Regions from separate parts of the Streptomyces sp. NBC_01808 genome, predicted to be linked through region 1. Evidence: predicted binding sites of a transcription regulator. Region 1 holds the regulator's gene; the other holds the start of a gene.
What was found. The regulator HspR, encoded in region 1, represses chaperone genes until heat shock. The targets are predictions, from matches to a motif close to TTGAGNNNNNNNNNCTCAA.
Positions count from the first base shown of each region.

Region 2: the regulator HspR is predicted to act here: its motif matches at 7,461-7,479, upstream of lon (endopeptidase La).

Region 1 covers NZ_CP109072.1:4,397,683-4,406,854, forward strand. The annotation lists gene dnaK (molecular chaperone DnaK) at 1-1,435, shown strand, start outside; gene grpE (nucleotide exchange factor GrpE) at 1,432-2,223, shown strand; gene dnaJ (molecular chaperone DnaJ) at 2,266-3,453, shown strand; gene OG946_RS19235 (heat shock protein transcriptional repressor HspR) at 3,459-3,929, shown strand; gene OG946_RS19240 (NACHT domain-containing protein) at 3,946-7,185, opposite strand; gene OG946_RS19245 (helix-turn-helix domain-containing protein) at 7,407-7,724, shown strand; gene OG946_RS19250 (helix-turn-helix transcriptional regulator) at 7,897-8,862, opposite strand; gene OG946_RS19255 (helix-turn-helix transcriptional regulator) at 8,870-9,172, opposite strand, start outside.
Region 2 covers NZ_CP109072.1:5,889,151-5,898,322, forward strand. The annotation lists gene OG946_RS26195 (multifunctional oxoglutarate decarboxylase/oxoglutarate dehydrogenase thiamine pyrophosphate-binding subunit/dihydrolipoyllysine-residue succinyltransferase subunit) at 446-4,294, opposite strand; gene OG946_RS26200 (HAMP domain-containing sensor histidine kinase) at 4,597-5,724, opposite strand; gene OG946_RS26205 (response regulator transcription factor) at 5,721-6,470, opposite strand; gene OG946_RS26210 (spermidine synthase) at 6,582-7,394, opposite strand; gene lon (endopeptidase La) at 7,503-9,172, shown strand, end outside.

The DNA of each region.
Region 1 (9,172 bases):
CGTCAACGAGCCCACCGCCGCCGCCCTCGCCTACGGCATGGAGAAGGAAGACCAGACCATCCTGGTCTTCGACCTCGGCGGCGGCACCTTCGACGTCTCCCTGCTGGAGATCGGCGAGGGCGTCGTGGAGGTCAGGGCCACCAACGGTGACAACCACCTCGGTGGTGACGACTGGGACCAGCGCGTCGTCGACTACCTGGTCAAGCAGTTCCAGAACGGCCACGGCGTCGACCTGTCCAAGGACAAGATGGCGCTGCAGCGCCTCCGCGAGGCCGCTGAGAAGGCGAAGATCGAGCTGTCCTCGTCCTCCGAGACGACGATCAACCTGCCGTACATCACCGCTTCCGCGGAAGGCCCGCTGCACCTCGACGAGAAGCTGACCCGGGCGCAGTTCCAGCAGCTCACCCAGGACCTCCTGGAGCGCTGCAAGACGCCGTTCCACAACGTCATCAAGGACGCCCGCATCGAGCTGGGCGAGATCGACCACGTGGTCCTCGTCGGCGGCTCCACCCGCATGCCGGCCGTCGCCGAGCTGGTCAAGGAGCTGACCAGCGGCAAGGAGGCCAACAAGGGCGTCAACCCGGACGAGGTCGTCGCCGTCGGCGCCGCCCTCCAGGCCGGTGTGCTCAAGGGCGAGGTCAAGGACGTCCTGCTGCTCGACGTCACCCCGCTGTCCCTCGGCATCGAGACCAAGGGCGGCATCATGACCAAGCTCATCGAGCGCAACACCACGATCCCGACGAAGCGTTCGGAGACCTTCACCACGGCCGAGGACAACCAGCCGTCGGTGCAGATCCAGGTCTTCCAGGGCGAGCGCGAGATCGCCGCGTACAACAAGAAGCTCGGCATGTTCGAGCTGACCGGCCTGCCGCCGGCCCCGCGGAACGTGCCGCAGATCGAGGTCACCTTCGACATCGACGCCAACGGCATCATGCACGTCGCCGCGAAGGACCTCGGCACGGGCAAGGAGCAGAAGATGACCGTCACCGGCGGCTCCGCGCTGCCGAAGGACGACATCGAGCGCATGATGCGCGACGCCGAGCAGTACGCGGAGGAGGACCACAAGCGCCGCGAGGCGGCGGAGACGCGCAACCAGGGCGAGCAGGTCGTCTACACCACCGAGAAGTTCCTCCAGGACAACGAGGACAAGGTGCCCGGCGATGTGAAGTCCGAGGTCGAGGGCGCGATCACCGACCTCAAGGAGGCGCTGAAGGGCGAGGACACCGCGGCGATCCGCGAGGCGACGGAGAAGGCCGCGGCCACCAGCCAGAAGCTCGGTCAGGCGCTCTACGCCGACGCCCAGGCGTCCGGCCCCGCCGCCGCCGGCGGCGAGGGCGCCCAGCAGGCGCAGAACGACGCGCCCGCCGGTGCCGACGACGACGTCGTCGACGCCGAGATCGTGGACGACGACAAGCCCAAGGGTGGTGCCGCGTGACGGAGGAGACCCCGGGCTTCGAGGAGAAGCCCGACGTCCCCACCGACGCAAAGACAGCGGAGGCACAGCAGGGCGGCCCGGACGGGGCGGGCAACTCGCCCGTCGGCGCACGGCGCGCCGACGGAGCCGGGCCGGGTGCCACCGCCGGGAACGGGGACGCGAACAGCCCGCTTGCGGTTCGTCTGGACGAGACCCGCAAGGCGCTCGACGAGCGGACGAAGGACCTGCAGCGGCTCCAGGCGGAGTACCAGAACTACCGCCGGCGGGTCGAGCGGGACCGGGTGGCGGTCAAGGAGGTCGCGAACGCGAACCTGCTGACCGAACTGCTGCCCGTGCTCGACGACATCGGCCGGGCCCGGGACCACGAGGAACTGGTCGGCGGGTTCAAATCGGTCGCCGAATCGCTGGAGACCGTCGTGGCCAAGATGGGCCTCATGCAGTTCGGTAAGGAGGGCGAGCCCTTCGACCCGCTGATCCACGAGGCGCTGATGCACAGCTACTCGCCGGATGTGTCCGAGACGACGTGCGTGCAGATTCTCCAGCCTGGGTATCGGATCGGCGAGCGTACGATCCGCCCCGCGCGGGTCGCCGTGGCGGAGCCGCAGCCGGGGGCGTCGTCCGGGTCGCAGGGCAAGGAGGGCGAGAAGCCGGACGAGAAGCAGGCGGACGCGGACGAGGGCGGACCGGAGTCCGCCGGCGCCGCGGACGGCGGCGGCTCGGACGCCTCCGGATCCGCGAAGCCGGGGTCCGGCGGAGAGACGGACAGCGGTGGCCCGGACGAGGGGTGACGCCGTAGCGGCCGCCGAGGGACGAGAGGAGGGACGCCGGGAATGAGTACCAAGGACTTCATCGAGAAGGACTACTACAAGGTTCTCGGCGTCCCGAAGGACGCCACCGAGGCCGAGATCAAGAAGGCGTACCGCAAGCTCGCCCGGCAGTACCACCCGGACGCCAACAAGGGCGACGCCGCGGCCGAGGAGCGCTTCAAGGAGGTCTCCGAGGCCAACGACGTGCTCGGCGACCCGCAGCGGCGCAAGGAGTACGACGAGGCGCGCACCCTCTTCGGCAACGGCGGCTTCCGCCCGGGCCCGGGCGCGGGCGGCGGCGGCTCGTTCAACTTCGACCTCGGCGACCTCTTCGGCGGCTCGGGCCCCGGCGCCCCCGGCGGCGGCCAGACCACCCCCGGCGGCTTCGGCGGCGGCCTGGGCGACGTCTTCGGCGGGCTGTTCAACCGCGGCGGCGGGCGTACGCAGCCGCGCCGCGGCCAGGACATCGAGTCGGAGGTCACGCTCAGCTTCACGGAGGCCATCGAGGGCGCCACGGTCCCGCTGCGGATGTCGTCGTCCGCCCCCTGCAAGACCTGCGCCGGCACGGGCGACAAGAACGGCTCCCCGCGGGTCTGCCCGACCTGCGTGGGCACCGGTCAGGTCTCCCGCGGCGGCGGTGGCGGCTTCTCGCTGACCGACCCGTGCGTGGACTGCAAGGGCCGCGGGCTCATCGCCCAGGACCCCTGCGACGTCTGCAAGGGCAGCGGCCGCGCCAAGTCGTCCCGCACGATGCAGGTCCGCATCCCCGCGGGGGTGCAGGACGGGCAGCGGATCCGGCTGCGCGGCAAGGGCGGCCCGGGCGAGCGCGGCGGTCCCGGCGGCGACCTGTACGTCGTCGTGCACGTCGACGGCCACCCGGTCTTCGGCCGCAAGGGCGACAACCTGCTGGTGACGGTCCCCGTCTCGTTCCCGGAGGCGGCCCTCGGCGCGGACATCAAGGTGCCCACGCTCGGCGGCCCGCCGGTCACCCTGAAGCTGCCCCCGGGCACGCCCAACGGACGCACGATGCGCGCCCGCGGCAAGGGCGCGGTCCGCAAGGACGGCACGCGCGGGGACCTGCTCGTCACCGTCGAAGTGGCGGTGCCGAAGGAGACGGACGGCACGGCGCGCGAGTCGCTGGAGTCGTACCGGAAGGCGACCGCGGGCGAGGACCCGCGCGCGGAGCTGTTCAAGGCCGCGAAGGGAGCTTGACGACGATGAACGGCAGAAACGGCGGACGCGGCGGCCCCCGCGGCCGCAATCCGTACGAGCTGACCGAGGAGACGCCGGTCTACGTCATCTCCGTAGCCGCGGAACTCTCGGGCCTGCACCCCCAGACCCTGCGCCAGTACGACCGTCTGGGCCTGGTCTCCCCGGACCGCACCGCGGGCCGCGGCCGGCGGTACTCGGCGCGGGACATCGCGCTGCTGCGGCAGGTCCAGGCGCTGAGCCAGGACGAGGGCATCAACCTGGCCGGGATCAAGCGGATCATCGAGCTGGAGACGCAGGTCGCTGCGCTCCAGGCGAAGGTGGCGGAGCTGACGGACGCGGTGGACGGCGCGGCGTCGGCGATGGCGCAGCGGGAGGCGCAGGTGCACGCGTCGTACCGGCGGGACCTGGTGCCGTACCAGCAGGTGCAGCAGACGAGTGCGCTGGTGGTGTGGAAGCCGAAGAAGAAGCGGGGTTAGCTTCGCGGCCGCCGGCTCAGTCGGCGAGGTACTGGACCTCCACGTGGGGCGGGAGCCCGGCGTGGAGGTCTTTCATGTACGGACGCAGGGAGACCTCGCGCAGGGAGCCGAGTCCGGCGAGCGGGGAGAGGTCCAGCGGGCGGCTGCCCGGCGGCAGGTTGAGCCCGAGTTGGACGATCCGCGGGAAGAGCTGCGGGAGCCGGCTCAGGCCGAGTTCGTCGGCGGGCCGGTCGTCGACGAGTGCGAGGAACTGGAGGCCCGGCAGTGCGGCGTTGGCGGGGGCGATGGCCAGCAGGTCCGGTCGGCACCGCAGCCCTTGGAGCCGGGGGAGCTCGGCCAGTGCCGGCCAGTCGTCCGCGGCGGCCTCGTGCCGCCAGCCGAGAAAGACGTCGCGGAGTCTGGGGTGCTTGGCCAGGGGGCGCAGCCCGGAGGTCCGGGCGGTCAGCAGGTTGAGCGTCAACAGTGTCGGCAGCGGCGGCAGCGTATCGAGGTCCAGCGGGCGTCGCCGCTCCGGCGACAGCGAGAGGACTTTCAACCGCGGGATGGCGGCGAGGATTTCGGGGACGGCCTCCGCCAGGCCCGGCACCGTGTCCAGGATCAGGTCGGTCAGCGGCAACCCGGCCAGAGCCGAGGCGTCGTACAGGTCGACGCAATCGCTGAGCCGCAGGTGGCGCAGCTCGTTCTGCTCACGCAGGAAGTCGAGATTCATCAACCTCGGCTGGCTGCGGACGATCAGCTCGGTGAGGCGGGTCGTGGCGAGTGTGTCGTGCAGCCCGGCGGGGTCGAGGGGGCCACGAATGTCGAGCATCGGGCGACCGCCGAGTCGGCGCAGGACCCGCAGCTCGGCGTCGGAGGTGACGGTGAAGAACAGTTCGTCCGGGTCGAGCCTTGCGATGACCTCGTTCGCGTACTCCTCGGTGTCGAAGCGGTGCCAGGCCCAGGCGAGTTGCCGGCGTACGTCCAACGACGGATGGGTGGCGTAGCGGGCGAGGAACGGGATGGCGCGGTCCGAGTCCACGTGGCTGGCGGCTACGGCGACGAGGTCCGGGACATCGGTCTCCTCCGGGCCCGGCAGCAACTCCAGCACCAGGGGACCGGCCGCGCCCAGCGCCCGTGCCTCCAGCGTCGTCGTCGGCGGGACCAGCGCCTCCGTCGCCCGCTCCACCGCCTCTCGTACCGCCGGTGCCAGCTCCGCCGCGTGCTCCAGGCAAGCAGCCGCCAGCAGCCGGATACGTACGCCCTCGACCCCCTCCCGCGCCTCCGCCGCCGCCAGCAGCTCCCGCAGGATCTCCTCGCGCTCCCGCGGACGGGCCTGGGCCACCGCCATGCGGATGACGTCCTCCCACTGGTCGTCGGCCGCGTGTGCCGCCAGGACGCCGATGTCGCCCTCCTCCACCGCCGCGCGGGCGCCCAGGTAGTCCTGGAACGTGCGGTGGACGAAGTCCACGGCGCCGGGGCCGGGTTCGCGCAGGAGGCCGCTGCGGTCGCGGAAGTGCTCCAGTACGGCCGCCGCGTCGCCCAGGGCCGCGACCTCCGGGACCGCCGGGAGCGCGGCGGCGACGAGGGATTCGGCGCGGGCGCGGTCCAGCTCCGTGCGGCCGTTGCGGATCAGCCAGTACGCGAGCCGCTGGAGCACCTGGAGCTGGGGTTCCTCGCGCAGGTCGGGGACGGCCATGTCGCGTTCGCGGTCGCGGCGGCTGAGCAGCATCGACAGCGCGGCCTCGTACAACTCCTTGCGCCCGCGCGGGAGGTAGCCGCGGCGGGCGCGGTTGAGGGCGCACATCAGGCCGCACATGAGCGGGTTGGTGGCCAGCCGGCCGAGGTCGGAGGTGTGCCGTACGGCGGCGGTGAGCTGCTGCTCGTACGCCGTGAGCTGCGCGTCGTCCGCCGCGGGGGCGCCGGTGCGGACGGCGCCGGCGCGTACGGCCTCGTGCCAGCGGGCGATGAAGCGGGTGAGGTCCGCGGGGCGCATGGGGGCGAGGGCCAGCTCGGTGAAGCCCTCGGCGGCGAGCCAGTCCTCGCCGACGGCGGAGGGGCGGGAGGTGACGAGCCAGCGGTTGCCGGGGTAGGCGTCGGCGAGGTCGGAGAGCCAGCGGCGGGCGCGGTCGCGTTCGGCGCGGGGGACCTCGTCGATGCCGTCGACCAGGAGCAGCCCGCGGCGGGCGGTGAGCACGCGGTGCTCCCAGCCGTCGGGCTGGGCGCCGGCGAGGGGGCTGCCGGTGGCGGAGAGGAAGTCGCGGGGTGCGGGGAGGCGCTGGCCGTGCCGGGTGAGGGTGCGGAGCGGCAGGACGAAGGGGACGCGGCCTGCGAGGTAGTCCATGGAGTGTTCCGCGGAGTGTTCCGCGCCGGAGCCGGCGCGGGTGGCGGAGAGGGCGAGCCACTGCACGAGGGTCGTCTTGCCGGAGCCGGCGGCGCCGCGGAGCAGGACGCGCTCGTAGGTGGCGAGGGCCTGGTCGGCGGGGAGCACGGGGTCGGGGAGGGGGTCGGTGTCTTCGAAGGGGAACGGTGCCGGGGCGTTCTGCGGCGAGGCGGCGGCCTCCAGCCGCAGATACGCCACGTCCAGCGGCCACTTCGCGGGCGAGTCGGCGAGATCGACGCCGTAGATGGTGAGTCTGCCGTGCTTCTTGGCGGCGTACGCGAAGTACTCGCGCTCGAAGGCCGCGTCCTGTGCGGCGGGGAGCGGCGTGCGGGCGATGAGCGCGTCGAGGCGGGCGATCTGGTCGGCCTGGCGGCGGGACTGCTCGACGAGGGTGCGGGCGACGAAGGTGGAGCGCTGGCTGAAGAAGTGCAGGATGTGCAGGCAGGCGGTGTCGAGGAGGGTGTCGTGGAAGGAGGCGGCGTCGGCGGAGAGTTCGCGTACGGGATCGCCGCCGCCGCTCTGTGCCGCGGCGCGGCGGAGCCGGCGGGCGAGGGCTTCGGGGCCGAGCTGGACCGCCTGTACGTCGTCCAGGTCGAGGTCGCCGAGGGCGGTGAGGCTGCGGGCGAGCGCGCCGGCGACGGCGGCGGTCTCGTCGGCGGGGACGGGAGGGGGCTCGCCTCCGGGGCCCCGGAGGGCGCGGCGTACGAGCGTGTCGGCGAGCTTGCGCAGGCCGTCCTCGTCCAGCTCCCGCTGCTCGCCGCGGAACGACACCAGCGCCGCCATCCGCACCGGCCGCCCCGCGAGCCCCGCCCCGGGGCCCTCGCTGCGGAACAGCCGCCGGACGAGGGGAGCCACGACGGCGGACGCGAGCCTGGCGCCGACGGCTGCGGGTTCCATGGGGCAGACGATATAAGCGGGCGGTGACAGGTCACCGGCGGTGTTCGCCGAACGTCCTGTTCGTTCTGCTATGTACACCCTCATCATCATGAAATTCAGGAAGATGATGCTGAGTTCGGGTGGAGTTGATACGGACAGTAAGCCAATGTTCTGGTGAAGAACGGGGGACAAGTCGCCGAACGTGATGCACGTACGGCTCAGTTGGTCCGGGAGTTCATACAGTGAGGTCTCACGCTTCGGGCAATACGGCGCGACAGGCTCCCCCGGTCGGTCTCGCGCTGCTCTCCGACCGGGAACGCGAGGTGCTCCTCCTGCTCGCCGACGGCCCGACCAATCGCCGGCTGGCGTCGCAACTGGGGGTGGCGGAGCGTACGGTCCGCGCCCATCTGACGAACATCTGCCGCAAGCTGAACGTGGAGTCCCGCGTCCAGGCCGCCCTGGTCGCCGACCGCCACCGCCGCGCCCTGATGCCGGCCGTGGCGGGTCCCGACCGGGTTGCCCCAAGAGGCAATGGCCGTGGGCGCCACGTTCGTGAATGATGTGGGCCAGTGCCCTCTGGGGTGCCGCGGAGGCGACCTGCCATCGTCGTACGCGGGCGCCGGCGGCACCCCTCGGACGGAGCGCTGGTGCGTTCGCTTCCCGGCCTCATACGTACCAGCGACTCCGTACCTCTCTTCCTCCGCCCCTCCGCTCCGCCCGCTCCGCGCCCCGTCAGCCGTCGTCGATGAGCCCGGAGCGCGCGAGCAGGTAGCCGAGCTGGGTCCGGCTGTCACTGCCGAGCGCCGCGCCGAGCCTGGCGATATGGGCGCGGCAGGTACGGACGTTCATGCCGAGCCGGCGGGCGATCGCCTCGTCGAGATGGCCCTCGACGAGCAGCCGGGCGATCTTGAGCTGGACGCCGGTGATGCCCTCCGGTGTGTCGTGCTCGGGGATCCTGCGCTTCCAGGGGACGCCGAGTTCCCAGAAGCGTTCGAAGATGGCGCGCAGGAACCAGACCAGGCCGGGGTGGCGTATCTCCAAGGCCACCGCCCGATCGGGTTGCGCCGGGACGAAGGCGACCTGCTGATCGAGGATGAGGAGCCGCTCGGAGGTCTCCTCCAGCGTGCGCACCTCCGGTCCCGTGTCGCTCAGCTCGTTCAGATACGCGAGTATCGCGGGGTGGTGCCGGTAGGTGTGGTTGTACAAGGTCCGCTGGATGACGCCGCGTTCGCTCATCTGCCGTACGCGGTGGGTGGTGGCGCGCATCGTCGTCGGGTTCCAGTTGGTCCGGCCGCCGGCCGGCTGGATGGCGAGGAACTCCTCCGTGCAGTCCTCCAGCGCCCGCACGAGTGCGGCGTCGATCCGCTCCTTCCCCGTCCAGACGGTGAAAGCGGCCGTGGCCGGGTCCTCCGGACCGGGCGACGTCACCTGCTCGACCGTGTCGGCGAGCGCGGTCACGAACAGCCGGTACTCGCTCAGCTCCCGTTCCAGGGGCTCGACGAGCCCGGCGAGCGCCTGTGTCGGGGGCGTCGGCACCAGCCAATCGGTGTCGCCGGGCTCGGGCCGTAACAGGTCCAGGTCGAGGAGGCAGGGCGCGGTCGCCGTGGCCTCATGTGAGATGCGGCCGCAGCGCAGGGCCGAGGCATAGAGCTTCCTCCCCGGGGCGCAGAGGCCAGTGGTGTGGTGGGGGTGTGACATGTCTCTCTCAGGTCTCGTCGAGGATGCCGGAGCGTGCGATGAGATAGCCGAGTTGGGTGCGGCTGCTGCTGCCGAGGGTGGTGGCGAGCTTCGCGATGTGGGCCCGGCAGGTGCGTACGTTCATGCCGAGCCGGCGCGCGATGTTCTGGTCGAGGTGGCCTTCGACCAGGAGGCGGGCGATGCTGCGCTGGACGCCGGTGACGCCTTCGTGGGTGGCCTCCGTGTAGGCGGCTTCCTCCAGGGGTGTGGCCAGTTGCCAGAACTGCTCGAAGACGCCGACGAGATAGGAGACGAGCCCGGGGTGGCGGAG
Region 2 (9,172 bases), 1.5 Mb from region 1:
GTCGCGAGCTTCCTCCTTCCCCCCTCTGGCCGGACGTCAGCACGGGCAGCACGCCGCGTGCGGTCCGTGCCGCACGCCGGCCCGTGGCGGGCCTCCAAGTCTCGATCCGGGTGAGGACGCCCCCGCGGCTGCGCGCCGTCTGGCTCGCGCCACAGCGGCAGACCAGCGCCGCCGACGCGAGCGGCTCCGCCACGATGTGCAGGGGCCCGGAGGCTCCGGAGCCGGGGAGAGCGGCAGGCGACCGGCCGCACGATGGCGCAAAGCCCGCGTTCCCCGGTCACGGTCAAGACAGATGACGTGACCAACGCGCCCGTCCGGCGGACGGGATCGAGGACCGGCCGGAACCTCCCGAAAACGGTACGGCGCCGGGGCAGTCCACGGCACCGACGGCGGCCCCTTCTGCACGGGGTACGGACCGGGACCCCGGCCCGTACCCGCGGGGGACTCAGAGGTCGAAGACCTCGGCCGCCAACTGGGCGTGCTCCGCCTGGTGGCGCTTGGCCGAGCCGACCGCCGGGGAGGACGACGACGGGCGCGAGACCCGGCGGAGCCGGTCGGCGTTCGGCACCGGTCCGGAGCCGATGATCAGGTCCAGGTGGTCGACCAGGTTGAGCGCGATGAACGGCCACGCGCCCTGGTTGGCCGGCTCCTCCTGGGCCCAGACGAACTTCTCGGCGCGGGAGTACTTCGCCAGCTTCTCCTGGATCTCCGCGCCCGGCAGCGGGTACAGCCGCTCCAGCCGGACGATCGCGGTGTCCTGGGCGCCGCGCTTCTGCCGCTCGGCGTCGAGGTCGTAGTAGACCTTGCCGGAGCAGAAGACGACCTTGCGGACCGCCGCCGGCTCGACCGAGTCGTCGCCGATGACCGGCCGGAAGCCGCCCGAGGTGAACTCGTCCGTCCGCGACGCCGCCGCCTTCATCCGCAGCATGGACTTCGGGGTGAAGACCACGAGCGGCTTGTGGTGCGGGTTGTGGACCTGCCAGCGCAGCAGGTGGAAGTAGTTCGACGGCAGGGTGGGCATCGCGACGGTCATGTTGTTCTGCGCGGAGAGCTGCAGGAACCGCTCGATACGGGCCGAGGAGTGGTCCGGGCCCTGGCCCTCGTAGCCGTGCGGCAGCAGCAGCACGACGCCGGAGGTCTGGCCCCACTTCTGCTCGGCGGAGGAGATGAACTCGTCGACGACGGTCTGCGCGCCGTTGACGAAGTCGCCGAACTGCGCCTCCCAGAGCACCAGGGAGTCCGGGCGGGCCAGCGAGTAGCCGTACTCGAAGCCCATCGCCGCGTACTCGCTGAGCAGCGAGTCGTAGACGTTGTAGCGGGCCTGGTCCGGGGCGAGGTAGTTCAGCGGGGTGTAGTCCTCGCCGGTCTTCTGGTCGACGAGCACCGCGTGCCGCTGGCCGAACGTGCCGCGGCGGGAGTCCTGGCCGGCGAGCCGGACCGGGGTGCCCTCCATCAGCAGCGAGCCGAACGCGAGCGTCTCGCCCATGCCCCAGTCGATCGTGTTGTCCTCGACCATCGACACCCGGCGCTGCAACTGCGGCAGCAGCCGCGGGTGCACCGAGACCTGGTCGGGCAGGCTGACCTGGGAGTCGGCGATCCGCTTGACGACCTCCTCGGAGACGGCCGTCTCCACGGCGACCGGGAAGCCGGGCAGCGCGTGCGGCGGCACCTCGGCCGGCGCGGGCGTCTCGGTGGCGTCCCGTACCTCGGTGAAGACCTTCTCCAACTGGCCCTGGAAGTCCTGCAGCGCCTGCTCGGCCTCTTCCATGGTGATGTCGCCGCGGCCGATGAGCGACTCGGTGTAGAGCTTGCGCACCGAGCGCTTCTTGTCGATCAGCTCGACCATCTGCGGGTTGGTGAACTGCGGGTTGTCGCCCTCGTTGTGCCCGCGGCGGCGGTAGCAGATGAGGTCGATGACCACGTCCTTGTTGAACGCCTGGCGGTACTCGAAGGCCAGCCGCGCGACGCGGACGACGGCCTCGGGGTCGTCGCCGTTGACGTGGAAGATCGGCGCCTCGATCATGCGGGCCACGTCCGTGGCGTACATCGAGGAACGCGCGGACTCCGGCGGGGCGGTGAAGCCGACCTGGTTGTTGATGACGACGTGCACGGTGCCGCCGCAGCGGTAGCCGCGCAACTGCGACATGTTGAGCGTCTCGGCCACCACGCCCTGGCCGGCGAACGCGGCGTCGCCGTGCAGCGCCAGCGGCAGCACGGTGAAGTCCGTGCCGCCCTTGCCGATGATGTCCTGCTTGGCGCGGACCACGCCCTCCAGCACCGGGTCGACGGCCTCCAGGTGGGAGGGGTTGGCGGTGAGCGAGACCTTGATCTGCTCGCCGTCCAGGCCGGTGAAGGTGCCCTCCGTGCCCAGGTGGTACTTCACGTCGCCGGAGCCGTGCATCGACTTCGGGTCGAGGTTGCCCTCGAACTCGCGGAAGATCTGCGCGTACGACTTGCCGACGATGTTCGCCAGCACGTTGAGCCGGCCGCGGTGCGCCATGCCGATGACGACCTCGTCGAGGCGGGACTCGGCGGCGGCGTCGATGACCGCGTCCAGCAGCGGGATGACGGACTCGCCGCCCTCCAGCGAGAAGCGCTTCTGGCCGACGTACTTCGTCTGGAGGAACGTCTCGAACGCCTCCGCGGCGTTCAGCCGGCGCAGGATGCGCAGTTGCTCCTCGCGCTCCGGGGTGTCATGCGGGCGCTCCACCCGCTCCTGGATCCACTTGCGCTCCTTCGGATCCTGGATGTGCATGTACTCGATGCCGGTGGTGCGGCAGTACGAGTCGCGCAGTACGCCGAGGATGTCGCGCAGCTTCATCATCGACTTGCCGGCGAAGCCGCCGACGGCGAACTCCCGCTCCAGGTCCCAGAGCGTCAGGCCGTGCTCGGTGACGTCGAGGTCGGGGTGCTTGCGCTGCTTGTACTCCAGCGGGTCGGTGTCGGCCATCACGTGGCCGCGGACCCGGTAGGAGTGGATGAGGTCGAAGACCCGGGCGGCCTTGGTGACGTCGTCGTCGTGGCTGGCATCGATGTCGCGGAGCCAGCGGACCGGCTCGTACGGGATGCGCAGGGACTTGAAGACCTCGTCGAAGAAGTCGTTCTCGCCGAGCAGCAACTGGTGCATGATCCGCAGGAACTCGCCGGAGGCGGCGCCCTGGATGACGCGGTGGTCGTACGTCGACGTGAGCGTCATGACCTTCGAGACGCCCAGCTTGTTGAGGGTGTCCTGGGAGGTGCCCTGGAACTCGGCGGGGTAGTCCATCGCGCCGACGCCGAGGATCATGGACTGGCCGGGCATCAGCCGCGGCACGGAGTGGACGGTGCCGATGCCGCCGGGGTTGGTGAGCGAGCACGTCACCCCGGTGAAGTCGTCCATGGTGAGCTTGTTCGCGCGGGCGCGGCGGACGATGTCCTCGTACGCCTGCCAGAACTCGAAGAAGTTGAGCGTCTCGGCCTTCCTGATGGCCGCGACGACGAGCTGCCGGTCGCCGTTGGGCTTCACCAGGTCGATGGCCAGGCCGAGGTTGACGTGCTCGGGCCTGACCAGGGTGGGCTTGCCGTCCTTCTGGGCGAAGGAGTGGTTCATCGACGGCATCAGCTTCATCGCCTGGACCATCGCGTACCCGATGAGGTGCGTGAAGGAGACCTTCCCGCCGCGGGCGCGCTTCAGGTGGTTGTTGATGACGATGCGGTTGTCGAAGAGGAGCTTCACCGGGACCGCGCGGACCGAGGTGGCCGTCGGCAGCCCCAGCGAGGCGTTCATGTTCTTGGCGACGGCGGCGGCGGGGCCCCGGAGGGTGACCAGCTCGGTGCCCTCAGGCACGGCGGCGGCGGGCTTCGCGGCCGGCTTGGCGGCGGGCTTGGCGGCCGGCGGGGCGGGCGCGGCGGCCGCGGGCCTGGCCGGCGGCTGGGCCACGGGCCGGCCGTCGACGGCCGGCGGCGCGGCGGGCGCGGGGGCCTGCTGCTGCGGCGGCGCCGCGGGGGCCTGGGCCGGAGCCGCCGCCGGAGCCGCGGCAGGGGCAGCCTGGGCCGCGGGGGCCGGGGGTGCGGCGGACGGGGGCTGCGCCGTCTGCGTCGCCGCCCCCTGGTTCCCGCCGGCGGTGCCCGGCTTGTAGTCGGCGAAGAAGTCCCACCAGGCCCGGTCCACCGAGTTGGGGTCCTGGAGGTACTGCTGGTAGATCTCGTCGACGAGCCACTCGTTGGGACCGAAGGCGGCAGCAGGGTCCCGGCCCTGGCTGGGCTCTTCGGTCCGGACGCTCGACGAGCTGCTCTTAGGGGACTGTGACGACACGGCGGCAACCGCCCTCTTCCGCTTCACAAGGTGATGGACAGCGGAAAACAAGGCTACGCCCCTGGAGCTGGAACGTGCAGGCCGCACCCGCCGGAGGTCGTGTAAGTCACAATGCGAACGTGGTTTGGGCCCCGGATTTGGCGGGAAATACAGAAAGTTTGCCTGCGTGCGGCATGGGGGCATCTAGGCGTTGGCGCCGCGTCCCGTCCTCGTACCGGGCCGTTCACCGGCTGCTCTGTGCTCTGGCGCGTCCGTTCCCGCGCCCGGCCAAGGTCAAGTGTAGGTCAAGTGCCGAACGAGCGTTAACCCGGAAGGGTGAGCTTGATCCGGCAGCCACGGGGTGATTCGGCCACCCCGATCCGGCCGCCGTGCAGATCCACCGCCCAGCGCGCGATGGCCAGCCCCAGCCCGGTGCCGCCGCCGTCCGCCCCGTGGTCGCCGAGCACCCCGTTCTCCCGGCCGCGGTTGAAGCGCTCGAAGACCCGGTGCCGCTCGGCCGCGGGGATGCCGGGGCCCTCGTCGAGCACCTCCACCTCCAGCGCGTCCGGCTCCGCGCCGGCGCGGGCGCGCACGGTGACCCGGCCGCCGGGCGGGCTGTGCTTCACGGCGTTGTCGATCAGGTTCGCCATCACCTGGTGCAGCCGCTCGGGGTCGGCCCGTACGGACAGCTCGGGCGGCGAGACGTCCAGGTGCAGCCGGACGTCGCCGCCGCGGGGGCCGGGGACGTCGCCGTCCCCCTCCGGCGCGCCGGCCGTGCCGTGCGCGCCGGTGCCGAAGTGCGCCTCCTTCAGCACGCCCGCGAGATACGGCTCCACCGCGAACCGCCGCAGCCGCAGCGGCACCACCCCGCTGTCGATCCGCGACAGGTCGAGCAACTGCTCCACCAGCCGGCCCAGCCGCTCCGTCTGGCGCAGCGCGGTGCGCATCGTGTCCGGGTCGGCCTCGGAGACGCCGTCGACCACGTTCTCCAGCACCGCGCGCAGCGCGGCGATCGGGGTGCGCAGCTCGTGCGAGACGTTGGCGACCAGCTCCTTGCGGTGCCGGTCGACGGACTGCAGGTCGGCCGCCATCCGGTTGAACGTCTGCGCCAGCTCGCCGAACTCGTCCCGGCGGCGGGTGGCCAGCCGGGCGGTGTAGTCGCCGTGCGCCATGGCCCGGGTGACCGCGGTCATCTGCACCAGCGGCGACGTCAGCCGCTGGCCCACGAACTGGGTGATCAGCAGCGAGGCGATGAGCGAGAAGACCGTGATCAGCCGGACCTCGGTGGAGGAGCGGATCGCCACCCACACCAGCCCGGTGGCGATCACCACCGAGCCGATGACCAGGGCGCCCAGCGCCGCGTTCACCGACCGCACCGGGTCCAGCGGGCGCAGCGCGTCCCACACCCGGTGCCAGAAGCCGGGCTCCGCGCCGCCGTCCGGCACCGTCATGTGACGGGGGTCTCCAGCGCGTACCCCACACCGTGCACCGTACGGATCCGTTCCGCGCCTATCTTGCGGCGCAGCGCCTTGATGTGGCTGTCGACCGTCCGCGTCCCCGAGGCGTCCTCCCACTCCCAGACCTCCACCAGGAGCTGCTCGCGGGAGAGCACCGCCCGCGGCTGGTTGGCCAGACACGCCAGCAGCTCGAACTCCGTCGGCGTCAGATGCACGTCGTCCCCGCCGACTCGCACCCGCCGCTCGGTGTGGTCGATCTCCAGCTCGCCCAGGCGCAGCGTGTCGTCCCGGGCCGCACCCGCCGCCAGCGTGGCGCGCTCCACGCGGCGCAGCAGCACGTGCACCCGCGCGGCCAGCTCACGCATGGAGAAGGGCTTGGTCATGTAGTCGTCGGCGCCGACGCCGAGGCCGACGAGCATGTCCGTCTCGTCGTCCCGCGCGGTCAGCATCAGCACCGGCACGAGCCGCTGGGCCTGCACCCGGCGGCACACCTCCAGCCCGTCGAAGCCGGGCAGCATCACGTCGAGCACGAGCAGGTCGGGCGCCCACTCCGCGGCGGTCGCCACCGCGGCCGGGCCGTCCCCCGCCGTACGTACCTGGAAGCCCTCGGCGCGCAGCCGCGCCGATATCGCCTGCCCGATGGTCGGGTCGTCCTCCACGACCAGCACCCTGCGCTGGGCGCCGGGCGTCACTGCGGCCGCGTGGTCGGCGCGGCCGTTCAGGGCTTGTCTGTCTGCCATGTGTTCGTGGCCCTCGCCGTCTCTTCCCCGTAGGCCCTCCGGTTCAGCTAGCAGCGTATGGGGAGGTGACACGCCTCGGCTACGGAACGGGGAGCCCCCGCCCGGGGTTCCCTACGCGCCGTCCGCCGCGCCGTCCGCCGCGCCGTCCGGCTCGCCGTCCGCCTCGTCGTCCGGCTCGCCGTCCGCCGCGCCGTCCGGCGGGCGGACGGCGAGGTGGACGGCATCGGGGGCACCGCGGCGTACGGGGATCTCCTCGGTGCGTACGTCCGTGAACCCGGCCGTGCGGAGGGCGGCCTCGAAGGCGGGGGAGGGGCGGGCCGACCAGACGGCGAGGACGCCGCCGGGGGCGAGGCGGTCGCGGCAGGCGGCGAGGCCGGCGGGGGCGTACAGGCCGGAGTTGCCCTCGGTGACGGTCCAGTCGGGGCCGTTGTCGATGTCCAGGCAGACCGCGTCGTAGCGGTACGGGGCGGTGGCGAGGTGGTCGAGGAGGTCCGCCTCGACGAGTCCGACGCGGCGGTCGGCGAGGGCCGCGCCGCTGAGGTACGCGAGGGGCGGGGCCCCGGACGACGGCCCGGCCGCGGACACCCGGCCGGCCGCGGGCCCGGTGTGCCACTCGATGACCGCCGGCTCGCGCTCGACCACCGTGATCCGCCCCCAGCGCGGGTCCGCCGCCGCCTCGGCGAGCGAGAAGCCCACGCCCAGCCCGCCGATCAGCACCGCGGGCGCCGCCGCCGCCGGGTCCAGCGCCTCGGCCGCGGCCCGGATCAGCAGCCGCTCGGAGCGGCCGTCGGAGGTGTCCATGAGGAAGACGCCGTTCGCGATGATCTCGTGGTGCGCCCCGCGCCGGCGCAGCACGACCTCCCCGTACGGGCCGGACCTGCGGTCGAGCGTCACCGCGCCCGCCGCGTCGTTCTCGCTGCTCATGGCCCCCATCCTGCCCGATCGCTGACAGCGAACAGACGCCCGGGAACAACCCGGGACCCCTCCGGGTTGAGCGCATGTAACTCAACTTGCATGCCGAAGGGGAGATCAATGGCTACTGAGTCCGGCTCCAGCACGCCGCTGGCCCTGCCCGTCCTGCCGCTCGATGACGAGGTCGTGCTCCCCGGCATGGTCGTGCCGCTCGACCTCTCGGACGGCGAGGTGCGGGCCGCGGTCGAGGCCGCCCAGGCCGAGGCGCGCGGCAGCGGACGCAAACCCCGGGTGCTGCTCGTCCCGCGGGTCGACGGCACCTACGTGGGCACCGGCGTCCTCGGCCGCGTCGAGCAGGTCGGCCGGCTGGCCGACGGCGACCCCGGTGCGCTGATCCGCGGCGTCGCCCGGATCCGTATCGGCGCCGGCACCACCGGCCCCGGGGCCGCGCTGTGGGTGGAGGGCACGGAGATCGAGGAGTCCGTCCCCGACCCCGTTCCCGGCGCCGTCACCGAGCTGACGAAGGAATACAAGGCCGTCGCGACCGACTGGCTGCGCAAGCGCGGCGCCTGGCAGGTCGTGGACCGCGTGCAGCAGATCGACGACGTCGGCCAGCTCGCCGACAACTCCGGATACTCGCCGTTCCTGACCATCGAGCAGCGCGTGGAGCTGCTGGAGACCGCCGACCCCGTGGCCCGGCTCAAGCTCGCCACGCAGTGGCTGAAGGAACACCTGGCGGAGCAGGACGTCGCCGAGTCCATCGCCAAGGACGTCCAGGAAGGCGTCGACAAGCAGCAGCGCGAGTTCCTGCTGCGGCGCCAGCTGGAGGCCGTGCGCAAGGAACTGCGCGAGCTGAACGGCGAGCCCGAGGGCGAGGAGTCCGACGACTACCGCGCCCGGGTCGAGGCCGCCGACCTGCCCGAGAAGGTCCGCGAAGCGGCCCTGAAGGAGGTCGACAAGCTGGAGCGCAGCTCCGACGCCTCGCCCGAGGGCGGCTGGATCAGGACCTGGCTCGACACCGTCCTGGAGATGCCGTGGAGCGAGCGCACGGAGGACGCGTACGACATCACCGGCGCCAAGGAGATCCTGGACGCCGACCACGCGGGCCTGGAGGACGTCAAGGAGCGCATCACCGAGTACCTGGCGGTGCGCAAGCGCCGCGCCGACCGGGGCCTGGGCCTCGTCGGCGGCCGGCGCGGCGGCGCCGTGCTCGCGCTCGTCGGCCCGCCCGGCGTCGGCAAGACGTCCCTGGGCGAGTCCGTGGCGCGGGCCATGGGGCGCAAGTTCGTCCGGGTCGCGCTCGGCGGCGTCCGGGACGAGGCGGAGATCCGCGGCCACCGGCGTACGTACGTCGGCGCGCTGCCCGGCCGCGTCGTCCGCGCCATCAAGGAGGCCGGCTCGATGAACCCGGTCGTCCTGCTGGACGAGATCGACAAGGTCGGCTCCGACTTCCGCGGCGACCCCGCCGCGGCCCTGCTCGAAGTCCTGGACCCGGCGCAGAACCACACCTTCCGCGACCACTACCTGGAAGTCGAGCTGGACCTGTCCGACGTGGTCTTCCTGGCCACCGCGAACGTCCTCGAAGCCATCCCCGAGGCGCTGCTGGACCGGATGGAACTGGTCCGCCTCGACGGCTACACCGAGGACGAGAAGGTCACCATCGCCCGCGACCACCTGCTGCCACGGCAGTTGAAGCGCGCGGGACTGGAGGCCGGCGAGGTCGCCATCGACGACGACGCGCTGCGGAAGCTGGCAGGCGAGTACACCCGCGAAGCGGGCGTACGGAACCT